DNA from 2 places in the Azohydromonas lata genome. Region 2 is predicted to be linked to the other one. Evidence: riboswitches for the same ligand, from Rfam matches in the RefSeq annotation. Region 2 holds a riboswitch; the other holds the start of a gene.

Region 1 (9,779 bases), on a different contig from region 2:
GCGAAGCAGTCGTGCTCGCCGGCGGATTCGGCCGGGCCGGTGACGATCTCGATGCCCAGCGGCTGGGCGCGGGTCTGCATGACCTGCAGCGTCTGCGGCAGCACGTCGTCGGCGACGAAGCAGCGCGTGCTCTTGCTCTTGCCCACGCGCATGGCCAGCGTCATGGCCTCGGCGGCGGCGGTGGCCTCGTCCAGCATGGACGAGTTGGCGATGTCCAGGGCCGTGAGGTCCGTGATCATCGTCTGGAAGTTCAGCAGCGCCTCCATGCGGCCCTGCGAGATTTCGGCCTGGTAGGGCGTGTAGGCCGTGTACCAGGACGGGTTCTCCAGCACGTTGCGCAGGATGACCGTGGGCGTGAGCGTGCCGTGGTAGCCCTGGCCGATGAAGCTCTTGAGGACGCGGTTGCGCGAGGCGATGTCGCGCAGCTCCAGCAGCGCCTGCGCCTCGGTGGCCGGCGCGGGCAGCGCCATGGGCTTGCCGCGGGCGATGTTGCGCGGCATCACGGCCTCGACCAGCGCGCGGCGCGAAGCGGCGCCGATCACCGACAGCATCCGCTCCTGTTCATGCGGCTCCGGGCCGATGTGGCGGAAAACGAATTCGGACGTGTTTTCGAGCTCGGCCAGCGAAGGGAAGGTAGCAGGCATGGTCGCGGAGGGCACAAGAGGGGTAGGGATGCGGACGCGGGAGGAAAGGCGGGCGCCGCGGGAACTGCGTTTTCAGCGCGGCAAGAGGCTTGCCGCGCGGCGGCCGGGGCGCGCCTGGTGAGGCGCCAGCGCCGGCCTGGGGGATCACTCGGCCTTGAGCAGCGCGTCGTAGGCCGGCGGGTCCATCAGGTCGTCGAACTCGGCCATGTTGGTGATGCGCACCTTGAAGAACCAGCCGTTGCCCAGCGGGTCGGAGTTGGCCAGGTCGGGCTGGTTGCGCAGCTCCTCGTTGACCTCGACGATCTCGCCGCTCACGGGCATGTAGATGTCGGCGGCGGCCTTGACGGACTCCACCACGCCCGCGACGTCGCCCTTGGCGAAGGTCTTGCCGACTTCAGGCAGATCGACGAACACCACGTCGCCCAGCGCGTCCTGCGCGTGGTGCGTGATGCCCACCACGGCGGCATCGTGGTCCTCGATGTTGATCCACTCGTGGTCGGGCGTGTACTTGGTGGTCATGGGCGACTCTCCTGGACGGGGCGGCGCACTGTTGGGCGCCGGGTTGAAAAACGAAACGGTGAAAGGCGGTACGCGCCGGCTGGCCTGGAACGTCCTCGGTGGCCGGCGCGTGGGGAGGACGGGCGTGTCAGCCGCGGTGGTAGCGGTGCGGCGTGAAGGGCATGGCCACCACGCGCATGGGCTGCGGCTTCAGGCGCACTTCGGCCGAGATCTCGGCGTCCGGCACGGCGCAGGCCTTGTCCACATAGGCCATGGCGATGGGCTTGCCGAGCTGCGGCGACAGCGTGCCGCTGGTGACCTTGCCCACGCGCTCGCCCTGGGCGTTGAGCACGGGCGCGCCCTCGCGCACCGGGGCGCGTTCCAGGCCCAGCAGGCCCACGCGCTTGCGCGGCGCGCCGTTGGCAAGCTGCGCCTCGATGGCCGCGCTGCCGGGGTAGCCGCCGGCCCGCGCGCCACCCGCGCGGCGCACCTTCTGGATGGCCCAGGTGAGGGCGGCTTCGACGGGAGTGGTGTCCTCGTCGATGTCGTGGCCGTAGAGGCACAGGCCCGCTTCCAGGCGCAGCGTGTCGCGCGCGCCCAGGCCGGCGGGTTTCACTTCCTGCATGGCCAGCAGCGCCTTGGCCAGCGCCTCGGCGGCTTCGGCCGGCACGGAGATTTCGAAACCGTCCTCACCCGTGTAACCGCTGCGGCTAATGAAACATTCGGCGCCCGCCAGCGTGAACGTGCCCGTACCCATGAAGGTCAGCGCCGCCACGCCCGCGTCCAGCTTGGCCAGGGCCTGCACGGCCAGCGGACCTTGCAGCGCCAGCAGCGCACGCTCGGGCATGGAGATGACCTGGCAGCGGTGGCCGATCTGCGTGCGCATGAGCTGCAGGTCGTGGTCCTTGCGGCTGGCGTTGATGACCATGAACAGGTCACTGGGGCGGCGCGCGACCATCAGGTCGTCCAGGATGCCGCCGGCCGTGTTGGTGAAGAAGCCGTAGCGCTGGCGGCCCACGGGCAGGTCCAGCACGTCCACGGGCACCAGCGATTCCAGCGCCAGCGCCGCGTCGTCGCCCACCAGCCGCACTTGGCCCATGTGCGAGACGTCGAAGAGCGCCGCCGCCTCGCGGCAATGCCGGTGCTCGGCCAGGATGCCCGCCGGGTAGCTCACCGGCATCTCGTAGCCGGCGAAGGGCACCATGCGCGCGCCCAGCTCCAGGTGCAGCGCGTGCAGCGGCGTGCGCTGCAGGGCGGGGGTGGACGAGGCGTCGGCGGGCGTGGCGGCGGTCGGAGCGGTCATGGCAGGTCTCCCAAGGGCGGGCTTCCACCGGTGAGGGTGGTGCTGGTTGCCCCCGCTGTCCGCTTTACCTGAGAGATTGGCGAGGGCCCCTTGTTTCGAGGATGCCACTGCGCTTGCCCCTTCGGTGGACTGCAAGCCCCGTAGCGGGCGCAGTCTCTCTCCAGTGAGGTGTCGCTCCGGTGACGGAGCGCTTGCCAGTCCTTTTGCCTGAGCGTTCGGGGCCAAATTGAACCCCTGCGCCTTCGGCGGCCCCACGTTCAAGGGGCTCTCTCCTGGCGGGCCGAAGTGTATCAGCGTGCCCCCGCGCCGCGGCCGGGGCTGTCGCAAAAAGACAAAGGGGCTGGCGTCTTGCGACAACCGCCCCCGGTGGCCGGAGCGCGGCGGCTGCCACGCTCACGTGCTCGTCACATGCCCACGTAGTTGGGCCCGCCGCCCCCTTCGGGCGTGACCCAGACGATGTTCTGCGTCGGGTCCTTGATGTCGCAGGTCTTGCAGTGCACGCAGTTCTGGGCGTTGATCTGCAAGCGCTCGCCGCCGCCCTCGGCCGCCACGAATTCGTACACGCCCGCGGGGCAGTAGCGGCTTTCCGGCCCGGCGAACTTCGGCAGGTTGATGCGCACGGGCACCGTCGCGTCCTTGAGCGTGAGGTGCGCGGGCTGGTTCTCCTCGTGGTTGGTGTTGCTCACGAACACCGAGGAGAGCCGGTCGAAGGTCAGCTTGCCGTCCGGCTTGGGGTACTCGATCTTCTGGAAGTCGGCTGCCGGGCGCAGGTTGACGTGGTCGGGCAGCTTGCGCTGCAGGGTCCAGGGCGGGTTCTTCATGCCCAGCTTGGGCAGCAGCCACTGCTCCACGCCGGTCATGAGCGTGGCGGTGGAGCGGCCCTTCTTGAACCACTGCTTGAAGTTCTTGGCCTGCTGCAGCTCGGTGAACAGCCAGCTCTTCTCGAAGGCTTCGGGGTAGGCCGCCAGCTCGTCGCCGCTCCTGCCCGCCTGCAGCGCCTCGAAGGCGCTTTCGGCGCACAGCATGCCGGTCTTGATCGCCGCATGGCTGCCCTTGATGCGGCTGGCGTTCAGGAAACCCGCGTCGCAGCCCACCAGCGCGCCGCCGGGGAACACGGTCTTGGGCAGCGACAACAGCCCGCCCGCGGTGATGGCGCGCGCGCCGTAGGACAGCCGCCGCCCGCCCTCCAGGTGCTTGCGCACTTCCGGGTGCGTCTTGAAGCGCTGGAATTCCTCGAAGGGCGACAGCCAGGGGTTCTGGTAGTCCAGGCCGACCACGAAGCCGATGGCTATTCTGTTGTCGGCCGCGTGGTAGATGAAGGAGCCGCCGTAGGTGTCGGGCTGCAGCGGCCAGCCCGCGGTGTGCACCACCAGGCCGGGCTTGTGATTGGCTGCGGGCACTTCCCACAGCTCTTTCAGGCCTATGCCGTAGCTTTGCGGGTTCTTGCCGGCGCCCAGCGAGAAGCGCTCTATGAGCTGCTTGCCCAGGTGGCCGCGCGAGCCCTCGGCAAAGACCGTGTATTTGCCCAGCAGCTCCATGCCCAATTGGAAGTTGTCCGTGGGCTCGCCGTCCTTGCCTATGCCCATGTTGCCCGTGGCGATGCCGCGCACGTGGCCATCCTCGGCGTAGAGCACCTCGGCGGCGGCGAAGCCGGGGAAGATTTCCACGCCCAGGCCTTCCGCCTGTTCGGCCAGCCAGCGCACCACTTCGCCCAGGCTGACGATGTAGTTGCCGTGGTTCTTGAAGCAGTCCGGCAGGAACTTGTGCGGGGTGGCCTTGTGGCCGGCTTCGGAGAGGAAAAGGAACTCGTCCTCGGTGACGGGCTGCTTGAGCGGCGCGCCTTTTTCTTTCCAGTCCGGGATGAGCTCGGTCAGCGCGATGGGGTCCATGATCGCGCCGGAGAGGATGTGCGCCCCGGGCTCCGAGCCCTTTTCCAGCACCACCACCGACACCTCAGCATTCGCCGCGGCAGCCAGTTGCTTCAGGCGTATGGCGGTGGCCAGGCCCGCGGGGCCGGCGCCGACGATCACCACGTCGTAGTCCATGGACTCGCGCGGACCGTACTGTTCAAGCAGTTGCTGCGGCGTCATCGAATGTTGTGTTGTGCTGGAAAAACCCGCCATCTTAAGTCGGCGGCTACACCCTTTGCGCATCAGGAGCGGCTGCGCCGGCCCGGCGCAATCGGCACCCGCCAGCGCCGGGAACCCTGGCCGGGCGTGCTATCTTGGCCGCCCCCTCTTGCATGCAGACGAGGAGGCTGCTGCCTCATGAGTTACCAAATCGATTTATCGGGCCGCGTGGCCTTCGTCACCGGCGCCTCCGGTGGCTTGGGTGCGCAATTCGCTCGTGTGCTGGCGCGTGCCGGCGCGGGTGTGGTGCTGTCGGCGCGGCGCGTGGAAAAGCTCAAGACGCTGCGCGCCGAGATCGAGGCCGAAGGCGGCGATGCCCACGTCGTGGGCCTGGACGTGACCGACCCCGACAGCATCCGCGCCGCGGTCGCCCACGCCGAGACGGAGATGGGCGCCATCGACATCCTCGTCAACAACGCGGGCGTCAACGCCCAGCAAAAGCTGCTGGAAGTCACGCCCGAGGATTACGACTACGTCATGAAGTGCAACCTGCGCGGTGCATTCTTCATGGCACAGGAAGTGGCCAAGCGCATGATCGGCCGCGCCCAGGGTGCCCTGCCCGGCACCTTCACCGGTGGGCGCATCGTCAACATCGCGGCCATGGCCGCGCAGCGCGTCCAGGCCGAGGCCGGCGCCTTCGGCATGAGCAAGGCCGGGCTGATCTACATGACGCGTGCCATGGCGCTGGAGTGGGGCAGTTACGGCATCAACGTCAACGCGATTTGCCCCGGCTACATCGACACCGAGCAGAACCACCACGAGTGGACCCGCGCCACCGCGCAGGACCTGGTGAAGATGACGCCGCGCAAGCGCATAGGCCGGCCGCAGGACCTGGACTCCGTGCTCATGATGCTCTGCGCCAACGAGAGCCACTTCATCAACGGCGCCGTCATCTCCGCCGACGACGGCTTCGGCGTCTGGTGACCGCCATGCGCGACCTGACTCACGCGCAAGGGCGCGTGCTGGCCGTGCTGGTGGAGAAGCAGGCGACCGTCCCCGACACCTACCCGCTGTCGCTCAACGCGCTGCTGGCCGGCTGCAACCAGAAGACCGCGCGCGACCCGGTGATGAACCTCACCGAGGCCGACGTGCTGGAGGCGATCGAAGGGCTGCGCGAGCTGTCGCTGATCAACGAGGTCAGCGGCACGCGCGTCACGCGCTACGACCACAACGCCAACCGCGGCTTGGGCGTGCCCGGCGCGGCGGTGGCGCTGCTGGCCACGCTGCTGCTGCGCGGCCCGCAAACCGCCGCCGAGCTGCGCGCCAACTGCGAGCGGTTGCACCGCTTTGCCGACACCTCGTCGGTGGAAGGCTTCCTGGAAGAGTTGGCCGAGAAGTCGCCGCCGCGCGTGGTGCGCTTGGCCCGCGCCGCGGGCGCCCGCGAGGCGCGCTGGGCGCAACTGCTCACCGGCGAGCCCTCGCTGCCCGTGGCCGGGCCGGAAGAGCTGGCCGCTCCCAAGCCTGCGCGCGCCGACGAGATCGCCGCGCTGCGCGCCGAGGTGGCCGAGCTGCGCGCCCTGGTGCTGCGCATGGCCGCCGAGCTGGGCATGGACCCGCAGCTCAATTCCGAGTCCACCACCTGAGCGCCTGAAGCACGCCGACAGCCAAGAACGACCGCATGCGCTTTGATCTGCCTGAAGACAAAAGACTGGTGTTCGAGTCGCGGATTGCCATCCGCTGGGGCGACATGGACGCCATGGGCCATGTCAACAACACCGTGTATTTCCGCTACCTGGAGATGGTGCGCGTGGACTGGCTGCAGTCGCACGGCGTGCCGCCGGACCCGGACGGCAGCGGCCCGGTGATCGTCAACGCCTTCTGCAACTTCCATCAGCAGCTCGAATACCCGGGCGACTTGCTGGCGCGCTTCTACGTCGCCAGGCCCGGGCGCAGCAGCTTCGAGACCTACACCACGCTGGAGCGCACGGACCGCCCCGGCGACATCGCCGCCAGCGGCGGCGCCAAGGTGGTGTGGGCCGACTCGAACACCAAGCGCTCGGTGCCGTTGCCGCAATGGGTGCGGGCGCTGCTGGATTGACGCCTTCGCGCACCGCCCAAAAACGCCGCCCCGGGGCGGCGTTTTTCATGGCTCACGCGCACAGCAGCTTGTGCACCAGCTCCGGCGTGGTGGAGGCGCCGTACTTGCGCATGAGGCGGGCACGGTAGACGTCCACCGTGCGCGGGCTGATGTCGAGCTTGCGGCCTATGAGCTTGCTGGTGAGGCCGTCGATGAGCAGCGCGGCGATCTCGCGCTCGCGTGCCGTGAGCTCGCAGCCCAGGCGGCGGCGCGGCGAGAGGTCTTCGAAGCTCCAGATGCCCGCGGCGTGCGGCTGCGACGGGTCCAGGGCGCGGCCCGATACATGGCACCAGAAGAGCTCATTGCGCTGCGGGCCGCCCACGCGCTTCATCACCCGCTCGTCGGCGTACCAGCCCTGCTCGTCCAGGCTGGCCACGATGCGCTGCCCCGTGCGCTCGAACTCTTCCATGCTCGGGTACAGCACCTCGAAAGAGCAGCCTATGAGCTCCTCGCGCTCGGCGCCGAACATGGCCAGCATGCGGCGGTTGCAGTCCAGCATCTGCCGGTTGCGCGAAATCACCAGGCCGATGGGCGCCAGGTCGAATGCGGTGCGGTAGTCCAGTGGCGCCAACTCGGAAGAATTCGGCAGGGGAATTTGCATTTGTCAGGGCTCCGGAATTGGCTTTAGGCGATTCTACTTACCAACTACTTAATGCGTTAAGTAGTACATTGCGCCCGTTCCACGTAGGAGACCCCGGATGAACAAGCTCTACCCGAGCGCCGCAGAAGCGCTGAAGGGCATCGTCAAGGACGGCCAGCTCATGGCCGTCGGTGGCTTTGGCCTGTGCGGCATTCCCGAAGCCCTGATCGCCGCACTGCGCGACACGGGCGTGAAGAATCTCACCGTCATTTCCAACAACGCCGGCGTTGATGGTTTTGGCCTGGGGCAACTGCTGGAAACCCGGCAGATCAAAAAGATGATTTCCAGCTACGTGGGCGAGAACAAGGAGTTCGAGCGCCAATACCTGGCTGGCGAGCTGGAATTGGAATTCACGCCGCAGGGCACGCTGGCCGAAAAGCTGCGTGCCGGCGGCGCGGGCATCCCGGCCTTCTTCACCCGCACCGGCGTGGGCACGCTGGTGGCCGAGGGCAAGGAGACGCGCGAGTTCGACGGGCACACCTACATCATGGAGCGCGCGCTCAACCCTGAGGTGTCGCTGGTCAAGGCCTGGAAGGCCGACAAGAGCGGCAACCTGGTGTTCCGCCGCACCGCGCGCAACTTCAACCCGGCCGCGGCCATGGCCGGCAAGATCACCGTGGTGGAAGTCGAGGAGATCGTCGAAGTCGGCGCCTTCGATCCGGACGCCGTGCACCTGCCGGGCATCTACGTGCACCGCCTGGTGCTCAATGCCACCCCCGAGAAGCGCATCGAAAAGCGCACCACCCGTCCGGCCGCCTGAAGGAGACACGACATGCCCTGGACCCAAGACCAGATGGCCGCCAAGGCCGCCACCGAGCTGCAGGACGGCTTCTACGTGAACCTCGGCATCGGCATCCCGACGCTGGTGGCCAACCATGTGCCCGCCGGCATCGAGGTGTGGCTGCAAAGCGAAAACGGCATGCTGGGCATCGGCCCGTTCCCGACCGAGGATGAAGTCGACGCCGACCTCATCAACGCCGGCAAGCAGACCGTCACCACCATTGCCGGCTCCAGCATCTTCGGCTCGCACGAGAGCTTCGCGATGATCCGCGGCGGCAAGATCAACCTGAGCATCCTGGGCGCCATGCAGGTCAGCGAAAAGGGCGACCTGGCCAACTGGATGATCCCCGGCAAGATGGTCAAAGGCATGGGCGGCGCCATGGACCTCGTGGCCGGCGTGCCGCGCGTGATCGTCGTGATGGAGCACGTGGCCCGCAAGAAGGACGGCACCACCGACCTCAAGATCCTGCCCAAGTGCACGCTGCCGCTCACCGGCGTGGGCGTGGTGCACCGCATCATCACGGACCTGGCCGTGATGGACGTGACGCCCGAAGGCCTGAAGCTCGTCGAGCTGGCCCCGGAAGTCACCCGCGAGTACGTGCAGGAACGCACCGGCGTGACGCTGCTGTAAGCCGCCCGCGCACCCAGACGAAAGCCGCCCGCGGGCGGCTTTTTCATTGGGTCGCCGCGCCAGCGGCTACAGCCACCACGCCCACACCTTGGCCGCCTGCTCCTTGAGCCGCTCCGCGAGCGGGCGGCGCTTCCATTCCTCGGCGTCCAGGCGGCGCGAGGCCGCCAGGTCGCGGCTGAAAACCTCGCGCATGCGCGCGCCGAAGGTGGCGCCCAACACCACGGCGTTGAGCTCCTGGTTGTGCAGGAAGCTGCGCCAGTCCAGGTTGGTGGAGCCCACGGTGGACCATACGCCGTCGATCACCGCCGTCTTGGCGTGCAGCAGCGCCTGCTGGCGCTCGTACAGCTCCACGCCCGCGTCCAGAAGCGCCTGGTAGGAGGCGCGCCCGGCGGCCAGCACGAAGGCGCTGTCGCTGCGGCTGGGCAGCAGGATCTGAACCTTCACGCCGCGCCGGGCCGCCTCCTGCAGCGCTTCGAGCAGTTGAGGGTCGGGCACGAAGTAGGCCGTGGTGATGAGGATTTCGCTCTCCGCGCTGCGCAGCGCCGAGATCAGCGTGGCGTAGATGAAGCTGTAGGGCTCGTCCGGCGCGCTGCCTATGGCGCGCACCACCTCGCTGCCCTGCGGCTGCTGCGCCGGGAAGTAGTCGCGCGCGGGCAGTTCGGGGCCGTGCTGCGCGGCCCAGGTCTGCAGGAACAGGCGCTGGTACTCGGCCACGACGGGACCGTCGATCTGCACCTGCGTGTCGCGCCAGGGCAGGGCGTTCACGTCGCGCTGGCGCTGCTGTTCCTTGCGCACGGCGCGCCCGCGCGAGCCGCCGCCGGAAAGCGATCCGCTGGAGTAGACGCTGCTGATGTTGATGCCGCCCAGGAAGGCCGTGCGCCCGTCCACCACGACCAGCTTGCGGTGGTCGCGCTGGTTGACGTTCCAGCCGCGGCGGGCCTTGAGCGGGTTGACGGGGTTGAACTCCAGCACTTGGGCGCCGGCCTCGCGCAGCGGGTCGAAGAATTCCTTGGGCGTGCCCAGGCTGCCCACGCCGTCGTAGAGCAGGTTCACTTGCACGCCGGCACGCTGGCGCTC
Region 2 (9,779 bases):
TGTAGGGCATGTGGCGGAAGAGGCCGTCGAGCCGGCGCATGTCGCGCGTGCCGGTCTCGTGGTCGATGATGCCCACCGACATGAACAGCGACGCCTTGAAAGTGGCGTGGTTCATCATGTGGAACACCGCCGCCACGGCCGCCACCGGGCTGTTCAAGCCCAGCAGCAGCGTGATCAGGCCCAGGTGGCTGAGGGTCGAGTAGGCCAGCAGCCCTTTGAGGTCGTTCTGGAACATCGCGGCCCAAGCGCCCAGCAGCAGCGTGGCCAGGCCCGCGCCGCCCACGGCCCAGAACCAGGCGTCCGTGCCGGCCAGCGCCGGCCACAGCCGCGCCAGCAGGAAGACGCCCGCCTTCACCATGGTGGCCGAGTGCAGGTAGGCCGACACCGGCGTGGGCGCCGCCATGGCGTGCGGCAGCCAGAAGTGGAAGGGGAACTGCGCGCTCTTGGTCAGCGCCCCCAGCAGCACCAGCGCCAGCGTCAGCGGGTACAGCGGGTGGGCGCGTATGCGCTCGCCCTCGGCCAGCACCGTCTGCAGCTCCAGGCTGCCGGCGATGTGGCCCAGCAGCAGCACGCCGGCCAGCAGCGCCAGGCCGCCGGTGGCCGTGACGGTGAAGGCCATGCGCGCGCCGCGCCGCGCGTCCTTGCGGTGGTACCAGTAGCCGATGAGCAGGAAGGAAAAGACGCTGGTCAGCTCCCAGAACACCACGAGCTGCACCAGGTTCCCCGACACCACCACGCCCAGCATCGCGCCCATGAAGCCCAGCAGCAGCGAATAGAAGCGCGCGGCCGGGTCCTCGGGGGAGAGGTAGTAGCGGGCGTAGACGATGACCAGCAGCCCCATGCCGCTGACCAGCATGGCGAACATCCAGGCAAAGCCGTCCAGCCGGACGATCAGGTCCACGCCCAGGCCCGGCAGCCAGGCCAGGCGTTCGATGAGCACGCCGCCGTCGTTCACCTGCGGGTACAGCAGCGCCAGCGGCACCGCCACGGCCAGCGCCACGGCCGCCGCCCACAGGGATTCGAGATTGCGCGCGCTGGTGGGCAGCAGCGCGGCGACCGCGCTGCCCAGGAAGGGGAGCCACAGGAGCAGGAACAGCGACATCGGCACGGGCCGCCGCGGCGGCCGGACGGATTGCGGGTGCCGCTTGGGATCAAACGGGATGCCCGGGGCGGCACCGGGCTGCCCCGGAAAACGTCACAGCCCGCCGCGCAGGGAGACTGCGGGGCGGGCTGTGCCTGATCACTGTCCCACCGGGACCGGCCGGGGGCGCCGGCCCTGCCTGGTACCGGACAAATTTACCGATGGGGCTGCAGCGGCAGACAGCGCCGCGGCCCGGGCGCTGTTCCCGGGGCCGTCAGCTCAGAAGCTGGTCCATTCCTCGCTGTCGGCCTGGGCGACAGCCCGCCCGCGGGATGCCGGCACGACCTCGCTGGCGGCGTTGCGAGCCGGGCTGCTGTGGCGCTGGGACGAGGCCTTGGCGCGTTGCACCGCCTGCATCGCGATCGGCCTGGCCTCGGCCATGGTGGACGGCCTGCCCAGCGCGGCGCCGCCGGACAGCTTGAAGAAGGACACGGCCTGCACCAGTTGCTGGGCCTGGTGCTTCAGGCTCTCGGCCGCGGCGGCGCTTTGCTCCACCAGGGCGGCGTTCTGCTGCGTGACCTGGTCCATCTGGCTCACCGTCTCGCCGACCTGCTGGATACCGTTGCTTTGCTCGGTGGTGGCGGAGCTGATCTCGCCGACGATGTCGCTCACGCGCTTGATGGAGCTCACGATCTCGTCCATGGTCTTGCCGGCCTGGTCCACTTGGGACGTGCCCTGCTCGACCTGCTCGACGTTGCGCATGATGAGCGCCTTGATTTCCTTGGCCGCCTCGGCGCTGCGTTGCGCCAGGGTGCGCACCTCGCCAGCCACGACCGCGAAGCCCCGGCCCTGCTCGCCGGCGCGGGCCGCTTCCACGGCGGCGTTGAGCGCCAGGATGTTGGTCTGGAAGGCGATGCCGTCGATCACGCCGATGATGTCGCCGATCTTGCGGCTGGACTCGCTGATGCCCTGCATGGTGCTGACGACCTCGTTCACCACGTTGCCGCCCTGCAGGGCCACGCCCGCGGCGGCCTGGGCCAGCTGGTTGGCCTGCGCGGCGCTGTCGGCGTTGTGGCGCACCGTGCTGCCCAACTGCTCCATCGTGGCGGCGGTCTCTTCCAGCGCGCTGGCCTGCTCCTCGGTGCGGCCGGACAAGTCCTGGTTGCCTTGGGCGATCTCGGCGCTGGCCGTGGCGACGCTGTCGCTGCCGTTGCGCACGGTGCCCACGACCTGCGAGAGCTTCTCGGCCATGTCCTTGAGCGCGGCCAGCAACTGGCCTGTCTCGTCCTTGGCGGTGGTGTCGATGCGGACGTTCAGGTCGCCGGCGGCCACCGCCTGCGCCACCTGCACGGCCTCGCCTACCGGGCGGGTGATGGACTTCGTGATGACGACCGCCGCCCCTATGCCCAGCGCCGCGGCCAGCGCGCCCAGCGCAAAAAGCATCGCCTTGGCGGAGGTATAGGTGTTGTCCGCAACCTTGGCCTGGTCGCTGGAGAGCTTGACGTTGTAGTCAAACCAGGTCCGCACGGCAGTGAACGCCTCTTCGTAGGCCTTGGCCGAAGCGCCAATGGCAATCGCCGTGGCCTGCGCCCTTTGGGCGGGGTCGTTGACCGTTTGGCGCGACGTCGCCTTGAGCTTGGTGTCCCAAACGGCGATGTAGGCGTCAATGGCCGTCTTGGCCTGCAGCAGCAGCCGCTTGTCCTCGTCGTCCGCGACCAGGTTCTTGGCGTACAGGTCCAGGGAGTCGTTGATCCTCTTGCGGACACCATCGATCCTGGTCTCCAGCTCGTCCATCTGGGACGTGGTGTTGGACAGGATGTGGCGGTACTCGAAGCGGCGGAAGTTGCCCAGCTCCATGACGACCTTGTCCTGCTCCTGGTACGACGGCACCAGGTTCACCGCGTAGAAGGTGCTGTTGTCGGCCAGCTTGGACATCTGCCAGGCCGACGTGCCGACGATCACCGCCAGCAGCGCAAGCACCAGCCCAAAGCCCAGGAACAGGCGCGTACTGAGTTTGAAGTTCGACATGGGCCGAGATCCATTCTTGAGATTGAGGGCGTGAATCGAAAGCGCATCCTTTGCGCTACGTCAGACCCGACCCCGGAATGATCTGCTTGTCCCGGTCAAGCATCGTTACCTGATCGTTACGAAACAAAAGTGCTTGGAAAGGTGTATCCGGCGTCGTCAGCACCCGTAAGCCATGCGATGAATGCATGAAATAGCTGCAGACAATGCATTGGATTTATCTTTGGGCTCTCTCTACGCTCTCGCCCGTCAGCTCACCACAAGGGCGAAGCAAGGAGACATGCGATGGAGCGATTCAAGGCCGGCAGGCGTTCTTTCCTCGTGATGGCGGGGGCAGCCGCCCTGGGCGCCACACCTGCGTGGGCCGATGAAAAGCCCGCCACGCTGCTGGTGCCCTATCCGGCCGGTGGCCCGTCGGACGCGATCGCGCGCATCGTCAACACGCCGCTGTCCAAGGCGCTGGGCCAGCAGGTGCTGGTGGACAACCTGGGCGGCGTCAGCGGCGCGCTGGCGGCGCAGAAGGTGCTGGCCGCGCCCGCGGACGGCCGCATGCTGTTCCAGGGCTCGCCCAACGAGGTGATCCTCTCGCCGCTGGCCAACGCCGCGGTCAAGCTCAGGGCCGAGGACTTCACGCTGGTCCACCCCATAGGCAACGCTGTGCTGGTGCTGGTCACGCGCAAGGACCTGCCGGTGAGCTCTGCCGACGAACTGCTGGACCTCGCGCGCAAGTCCAAGGACAGGCCGTTGACCTACGGCAGCGTGGGCATAGGCTCGCTCTACCACTTCATCGTCGAGGACGTCGCCAAGCAGACCGGCGTGGCGCTGCAGCACGTGCCCTACAAGGGCAACGCCCCGGTGCTGCAGGACTTGGGCGGCGGCATGGTGGACTTCGCCGTGCTGGTGTATTCGGCCGGCATGGGCGCGCTGGCCGAGCAGGGCAAGCTCAAGGTCATCGGCCAGCTCGGCGCGAAGCGCTCGGAGCTGCTGCCCAACGTGCCCGCCGTGGCCGAGGGCCGCCAGTTGAAGAACCTGAACTACACCATCTGGTCCGGCCTCATGGTGCGAAAGGACACGCCCGCGCCCGCGCTGGAAAGGCTGCACAAGGCCATGGCCGCCGTGCTGCAGGACGCCGAGGTGCGCAAGCAGCTCGCCGCGCAAAGCCAGACCGCGGCGCCGGCCATGACGCTGGCCGAGTCGGCGAAGTTCTTCGCGGACGAGGCCGCGCGCTACCGCCGCATCGCGCGCGACATCAACCTGCAGGCGCAGTGAGAAGGGGAACGGACGTGGATTTGCTGTCGCTGAGCACGGAGCAGTCGCCGGAGTTCGTGGCCCTGCGCCGCGACATCCACCGCCACCCCGAGCTGGGGTTCGAGGAGCACCGCACCAGCGCGCTGGTGGCGGGCAAGCTGCGCGACTGGGGTTACGAGGTCGAGCAGGGGCTGGGCGGCACCGGCGTGGTGGGCCGGCTGCGCCGCGGCAGCGGCAAGCGCCGCCTGGGGCTGCGCGCGGACATGGACGCGCTGCCCATACAGGAAGCCAACGGCTTGCCCCATGCCAGTTGCCGCGCCGGCCTCATGCACGGTTGCGGCCACGACGGGCACACCGCCATGCTGCTGGCCGCGGCGCGGCTGCTGGCGGCGGCCGATTTCGACGGCACGCTCAACCTCATCTTCCAGCCCGCCGAGGAAAGCCTGGGCGGCGCGCTGCGCATGCTGGAAGACGGCCTGTTCGACAAGTACCCCTGCGACGCCATCTTCGCCATGCACAACATGCCCGGCGTTGCGCAGGGCCGGCTGGTGCTGCGCGAGGGGCCGATGATGGCCTCCTCCGACTACGTGAGCATCACGCTGCACGGCCGCGGCGGCCATGGCGCCATGCCGCAGCACGCGGCCGACCCGGTGGTGGCGGCCGCCTCCATCGTGATGGCGCTGCAGAGCATCGTCGCGCGCAACGTCGATCCGCTGCAGGCCGCCGTGGTCACCGTGGGCGCGCTGCAGGCCGGGCAGGCCAACAACGTGATTCCGCAACAGGCGCACATGCAGCTTTCGGTGCGCGCGCTGGACCGCGGCGTGCGCGCGCTGCTGCGCGAACGCATCCACGCGCTCGTGACGGCGCAGGCCGAGAGCTTGGGCGTGCGTGCCGACATCGACTACCGCAGCGGCTACACCGTGCTGGTCAACGACGCCGCGCAGACCGCGCTGGCGCGCGAGGTGGCGCTGGAGCTCGTGGGCGCCGACCAAGTGACGCTGCAGGGCCCGCAGCTCACGGGCAGCGAGGACTTCGCCTTCATGCTGGAGCGCGTGCCGGGCAGCTATCTGCTCATCGGCAACGGGCAGGGCGATGGGGACGGCGACGCCGCGCACGCCTGCATGGTCCACAACCCCGGCTACGACTTCAACGACGCCAACATCCCCATAGGCGCCGCCTACTGGGTGAAGCTGGCGCAGCGCTTCCTGGCCTAGCGCGCGGCAGCGGCGCTTTTCCCCTGCCGCGGCGTGCAGCCGCGGCCCCCTGAGCGACGACACCACGGCCCGCGGCCCAAGCGCCGCGTTGGGCGCAGCTTGGCCGTGCGCGCCGTCGCGCCCTCAACCCAGCAGCAACCCAGCAGCACACGCGGCATCCCAGCCGCACAAAAGCAAAAACGACAAGGAGACGACCCATGCACAAGAAAAGCCATCTCATCGCCGCCGCCGTCCTGGCCGGCTGCGCCACTTCCGCGCTGGCGCAATCCAGCGTCGCCGTGTTCGGCATCATGGACCTCTATGCCGAGTCGGCCCGCCTCAGCGGCGCGCCCTCGGTGTCCAAGGTCTCCAACGGCGGGCTGTCGCCCTCGCGCTGGGGACTGCGCGGCAGCGAGGCGCTGGGCGGCGGGCTCAAGGCGGCCTTCATCCTGGAAAGCGGCTTCGCCCCCGACACAGGCCTGTCGCTTCAGGGCGGCCGGCTCTTTGGCCGCCAGGCCTGGGTGTCGCTGGCTTCCGCCACGGCGGGCGAGATCCGCCTGGGCCGCCAGTACGCGCCCATGCACTACGCCATGGCGGGCAGCGACGTCGAGGGATTCGCCAACTTCTCGCCCGTGCTGGCCATGTACCTCAGCGGCGACCAGGGCCGGCAGGACAACCAGGTGAGCTACTGGTCGCCCACCTTGGGCGGGCTGTCGGCCGCGGTGGCCGTGGCTTTCGGTGAGCGCGCAACGGTGGCGCCCGGCGCGTCGGCCGTGTGGGTGCCGGCCGCGGGCACGGCGCGCAACAGCGTGGGCGGCCTGCTGCGATACCAGTCCGGCGCGCTGGACGCCAGCCTGGCCGTCCACCAGGGCGGGCAGAGCCTGGGCAGCGGCACGGCCAAGCAGCAGGCCTTCAACCTCGGCGCGGCCTGGCAGTTCAGCAGCTTCCTGGCCAGCGGCAACTACTGGGAGCACTGCAACGACCTGCCCGGCACCGCCGCCACGCCCCGCACGCGCGGCGCTGCGCTGGGCGTGCGCGTGCCCGCGGGCGCCTGGAGCTTCGTGGCGCAGGCCGGCTGGGTGCAGGACAACGGCCGCGCCTGGGCCACGGGCGCGGACAAGGCCACGGGCAGGAACACCTTCCTCAACGTCGGTCTGAACCACGCGCTGTCCAAGCGCACCGACGTCTACGTGCGTTGGGTGCGCGTGACGGACGACAACGGCGGCTTCAACGGCCGCGCCACCGCGGCGCTCAACGGCCTGTTCGGCCCGGGCAACGCGTTGGCGGCCGACGGCCATGCCGGTACACTGGCCGCGGGCGTGCGCCACATGTTCTGAGCGCACACCCTGGCCTTCTTCGTGAAGGCCATGACCCGATCGGGAGAGCTCCCGGCCCGGCCTTCAAGGCCTGGCTGGGGCGCCGAAGGAGCAACCGCCCCGGAATCTCTCAGGCATCCAGGACCGGTCGGGTTCTCACACACACTCTGAAGAGCTGCCGGAGATCGTCGCCCGGCACACCGAAGGAGCAAGCGGCCCCAGGCGGGCCGTGAATCTCTCAGGTTCCGAACAGAGGGGGCGCGCGTGGCATGGATTGGGCCGCGCCGCGCGCCTTGGACCCTCTGACGTTTGCTGGAACCTGTTCCCATGAAGACGATTGCAGTCATTGGCGGCGGCATCACCGGTGTCACCACGGCTTACGCGCTTGCGCGCCGCGGCCTTGATGTCACGCTGTTCGAGCGCCACCGCTACGCCGGGATGGAAACCTCGTTTGCCAACGGCGGCCAGCTCTCGGCCTCCAACGCCGAGGTGTGGACGCACTGGTCCACCATCCTCAAGGGCCTGAAGTGGATGCTGCGCAGCGACGCGCCGCTGCTGGTCCATCCGAAGCCGAGCTGGCACAAGCTGTCGTGGTTCGCGCAGTTCATCGCCAACATCCCGCACTACGAGCGCAACACCGTGGCCACGGCCGAGCTGGCCATCCGCGCGCGCGAGCACCTCTTCGGCTGGGCCGACGCCGAGGGCATTGACTTCGACCTCAAGCGCCAGGGCATCCTGCACATCTACCGCGACCGCAAGGGGTTCGAGCATGCGGCAAGCGTGTCGGCGCTGCTGGCGCGCGGCGGGTTGCCGCGCCGCGCGGTGACGCCGCAGGAGATGCGCGCCATCGAGCCCACGCTGGCCGGCCAGTACTACGGCGGCTTCTACACGGAGAGCGACTCCACGGGCGACATCCACAAGTTCACGCATGGCCTGTCGCTGGCCTGCACGCGCCGCGGCGTGCGCACGCTCTACGGCCAGGACGTGCGCGCGCTGCGCAGCGACGGCCAGGTCGCCACGGTGGAAGCCGGCCAGGGCGCGCAGCGCGAAGTGCACCGCTTCGACGCCGTGGTGGTGTGCGCCGGCGTGGCCAGCCGGGAGCTGGCGGCGCAGTTGGGCGACCGGGTGAACATCTATCCCGTCAAGGGCTACTCCATCACCGTGAGCTTGCTGGACGAGGCCAGCCGCGCCGGCGCGCCCACCGTGAGCCTGCTGGACGACGAGACCAAGCTCGTGACCAGCCGCTTGGGCGACGACCGCTTCCGCGTGGCCGGCACGGCGGAATTCGATGGTTTCAACCGCAACATCCGCGCCGACCGCATCAAGCCGCTGGTGGACTGGGTGCAGCAGTGCTTCCCCGGCGTGAGCACGCGCCAGGTGGTGCCCTGGGCCGGCCTGCGGCCCATGATGCCGGACCTCATGCCCCGCGTGGGCCGCGGCCGCCGCGCCAACGTCTTCTACAACACCGGCCACGGCCACCTGGGCTGGACGCTCTCCGCGGCCACGGCCGACCTGCTGGGCTCGTCGGTGGAGCAGGCGTTGGGCGCGCGCCAGGCGCTGCCGGCAGGGGCGCTGGCGGCTTGAGCGGCGGCTGAGACGACACGGCCTCCTACAGGTGTGCGTTGCTGTTTTTTTGGAATGGCCGTTCAGCGGGGCTGGGCCGCCGCCTTTTGCAGGTGGTCGATCAGCGCCCGCGTCACATGGCTCAGCTCCCCCGGCTCCCGCAGCACGATGGCCATCTGCCGCGTGGCCCAGGCCTCCTTGAGCTCCACGCTGCGCAGCCGCCCGGCGGCCACGTGCGGCGCCAGCACGCCCTGCGGCAGCAGCGTGATGCCCAGCCGCGTTTCCACCAAGCGGCACATGGCGTCGAAGCTGCTGACCTGGATGCGCTGCAAGAGTGCCCGCCCGCAGGCCTGCGCGCCTTGCTGCATCAGCGCCGAGAGGGAGCTCTCGGCATGCGGGCCGACGAAGGGATAGGCCAGCGCCTCCTCGAAGCGCACCGCCTTGCGCCGCGCCAGCGCATGGCCGTTGGGCACGCCCAGCACCAGGCGGTCGGTGCGGTAGGGCAGGGCGCTGAGGCCAGGCGCCGCCGTTGGGCCGGCAACGATGCCCAGGTCCGCGCTGCCGTCGGCCACGGCACGCGCAATGGCCTTGCCCGTGCGCTCCTCCAGCGAGATGTGCACGCCGGGGTGGCGGGAGAGAAAGCTTTCAAGCTCTTCCGGCAGGAACTGCGTCAGCGCCGAGGCCACGGCATGCAGCCGGATGTGGCCCTTCATGCCGCCGGCGTACTCGCCCAGCTCCTCGTCCATGCGCTGGACGAGCTGCAGCATCTGCCGCGCGTGGTGCAGCAGCGACTGCCCCGCGGGCGTGAGCGCCACGCCACGCGCCTGGCGTATGAGCAAGGGCGTGCGCGCCAGCTCCTCCAGCTCCGCGATGCGCTTGCTCACCGCCGACACGGCCAGGTGCTGCCGCTGCGCGGCGTGGGTGAGGTTGCCGCACTCGGCGACGGCGACGAAGAGCTCCAGGCTGGTGAGGTCGTGACGCATGGGCGCGAATCTGCCAGAACGCAGCCATGAAACGCTTTGGCCATGCTCGGCCGGCACGCGGCGGCACCATGGCGGGCATGAGCAAGAAGTCAGAAACGTCAAGGACTGACAGCGACATCGAGCAACTGCGCACCCAGATCGATGAGCTTCGTCTCGAAGTCGAAAAACACCGGCAAGCCGCCGCAGCACCCGGCCGCGGCCGTTCCAGGCGGGACAGGACCGCGCACGCCCTGTCCGCCCGCGAAGGGCTGTGGTACTTGGGCCGCTTCATGCTGGCCGGCACGGGCGTCGCCACCGCCCTGGTCCTGGCGCTGGGCCTCGTCGAGAAGATCTGACCCGGTTACAAACAAAAAAATCGGGCTCTGGGAGC

What was found. A riboswitch is a leader RNA that binds a small molecule or an ion and turns the genes downstream of it on or off. The one in region 2 is predicted to bind glycine.
Region 1: it holds a riboswitch for glycine, as region 2 does, so the genes downstream of both, gcvT (glycine cleavage system aminomethyltransferase GcvT) here and SM757_RS12520 (D-amino acid dehydrogenase) in region 2, are expected to answer to the same signal.

Annotation. Positions count from the first base shown of each region.
Region 1 covers NZ_JAXOJX010000010.1:113,313-123,091, forward strand. Annotated here, with positions in the region: gene gcvP (aminomethyl-transferring glycine dehydrogenase) at 1-644, opposite strand, end outside; gene gcvH (glycine cleavage system protein GcvH) at 789-1,163, opposite strand; gene gcvT (glycine cleavage system aminomethyltransferase GcvT) at 1,291-2,445, opposite strand; glycine riboswitch at 2,491-2,619, opposite strand; glycine riboswitch at 2,631-2,730, opposite strand; gene SM757_RS08865 (electron transfer flavoprotein-ubiquinone oxidoreductase) at 2,850-4,535, opposite strand; gene SM757_RS08870 (SDR family oxidoreductase) at 4,713-5,498, shown strand; gene SM757_RS08875 (YceH family protein) at 5,504-6,157, shown strand; gene SM757_RS08880 (acyl-CoA thioesterase) at 6,193-6,612, shown strand; gene SM757_RS08885 (LuxR C-terminal-related transcriptional regulator) at 6,665-7,252, opposite strand; gene SM757_RS08890 (CoA transferase subunit A) at 7,350-8,051, shown strand; gene SM757_RS08895 (3-oxoacid CoA-transferase subunit B) at 8,064-8,702, shown strand; gene SM757_RS08900 (phospholipase D-like domain-containing protein) at 8,769-9,779, opposite strand, start outside.
Region 2 covers NZ_JAXOJX010000018.1:12,562-22,340, forward strand. Annotated here, with positions in the region: gene SM757_RS12495 (monovalent cation/H+ antiporter subunit A) at 1-1,102, opposite strand, end outside; gene SM757_RS12500 (methyl-accepting chemotaxis protein) at 1,361-3,109, opposite strand; gene SM757_RS12505 (tripartite tricarboxylate transporter substrate binding protein) at 3,431-4,375, shown strand; gene SM757_RS12510 (M20 aminoacylase family protein) at 4,390-5,568, shown strand; gene SM757_RS12515 (porin) at 5,766-6,884, shown strand; glycine riboswitch at 6,915-7,020, shown strand; glycine riboswitch at 7,021-7,126, shown strand; gene SM757_RS12520 (D-amino acid dehydrogenase) at 7,191-8,447, shown strand; gene SM757_RS12525 (LysR substrate-binding domain-containing protein) at 8,510-9,409, opposite strand; gene SM757_RS12530 (hypothetical protein) at 9,487-9,744, shown strand.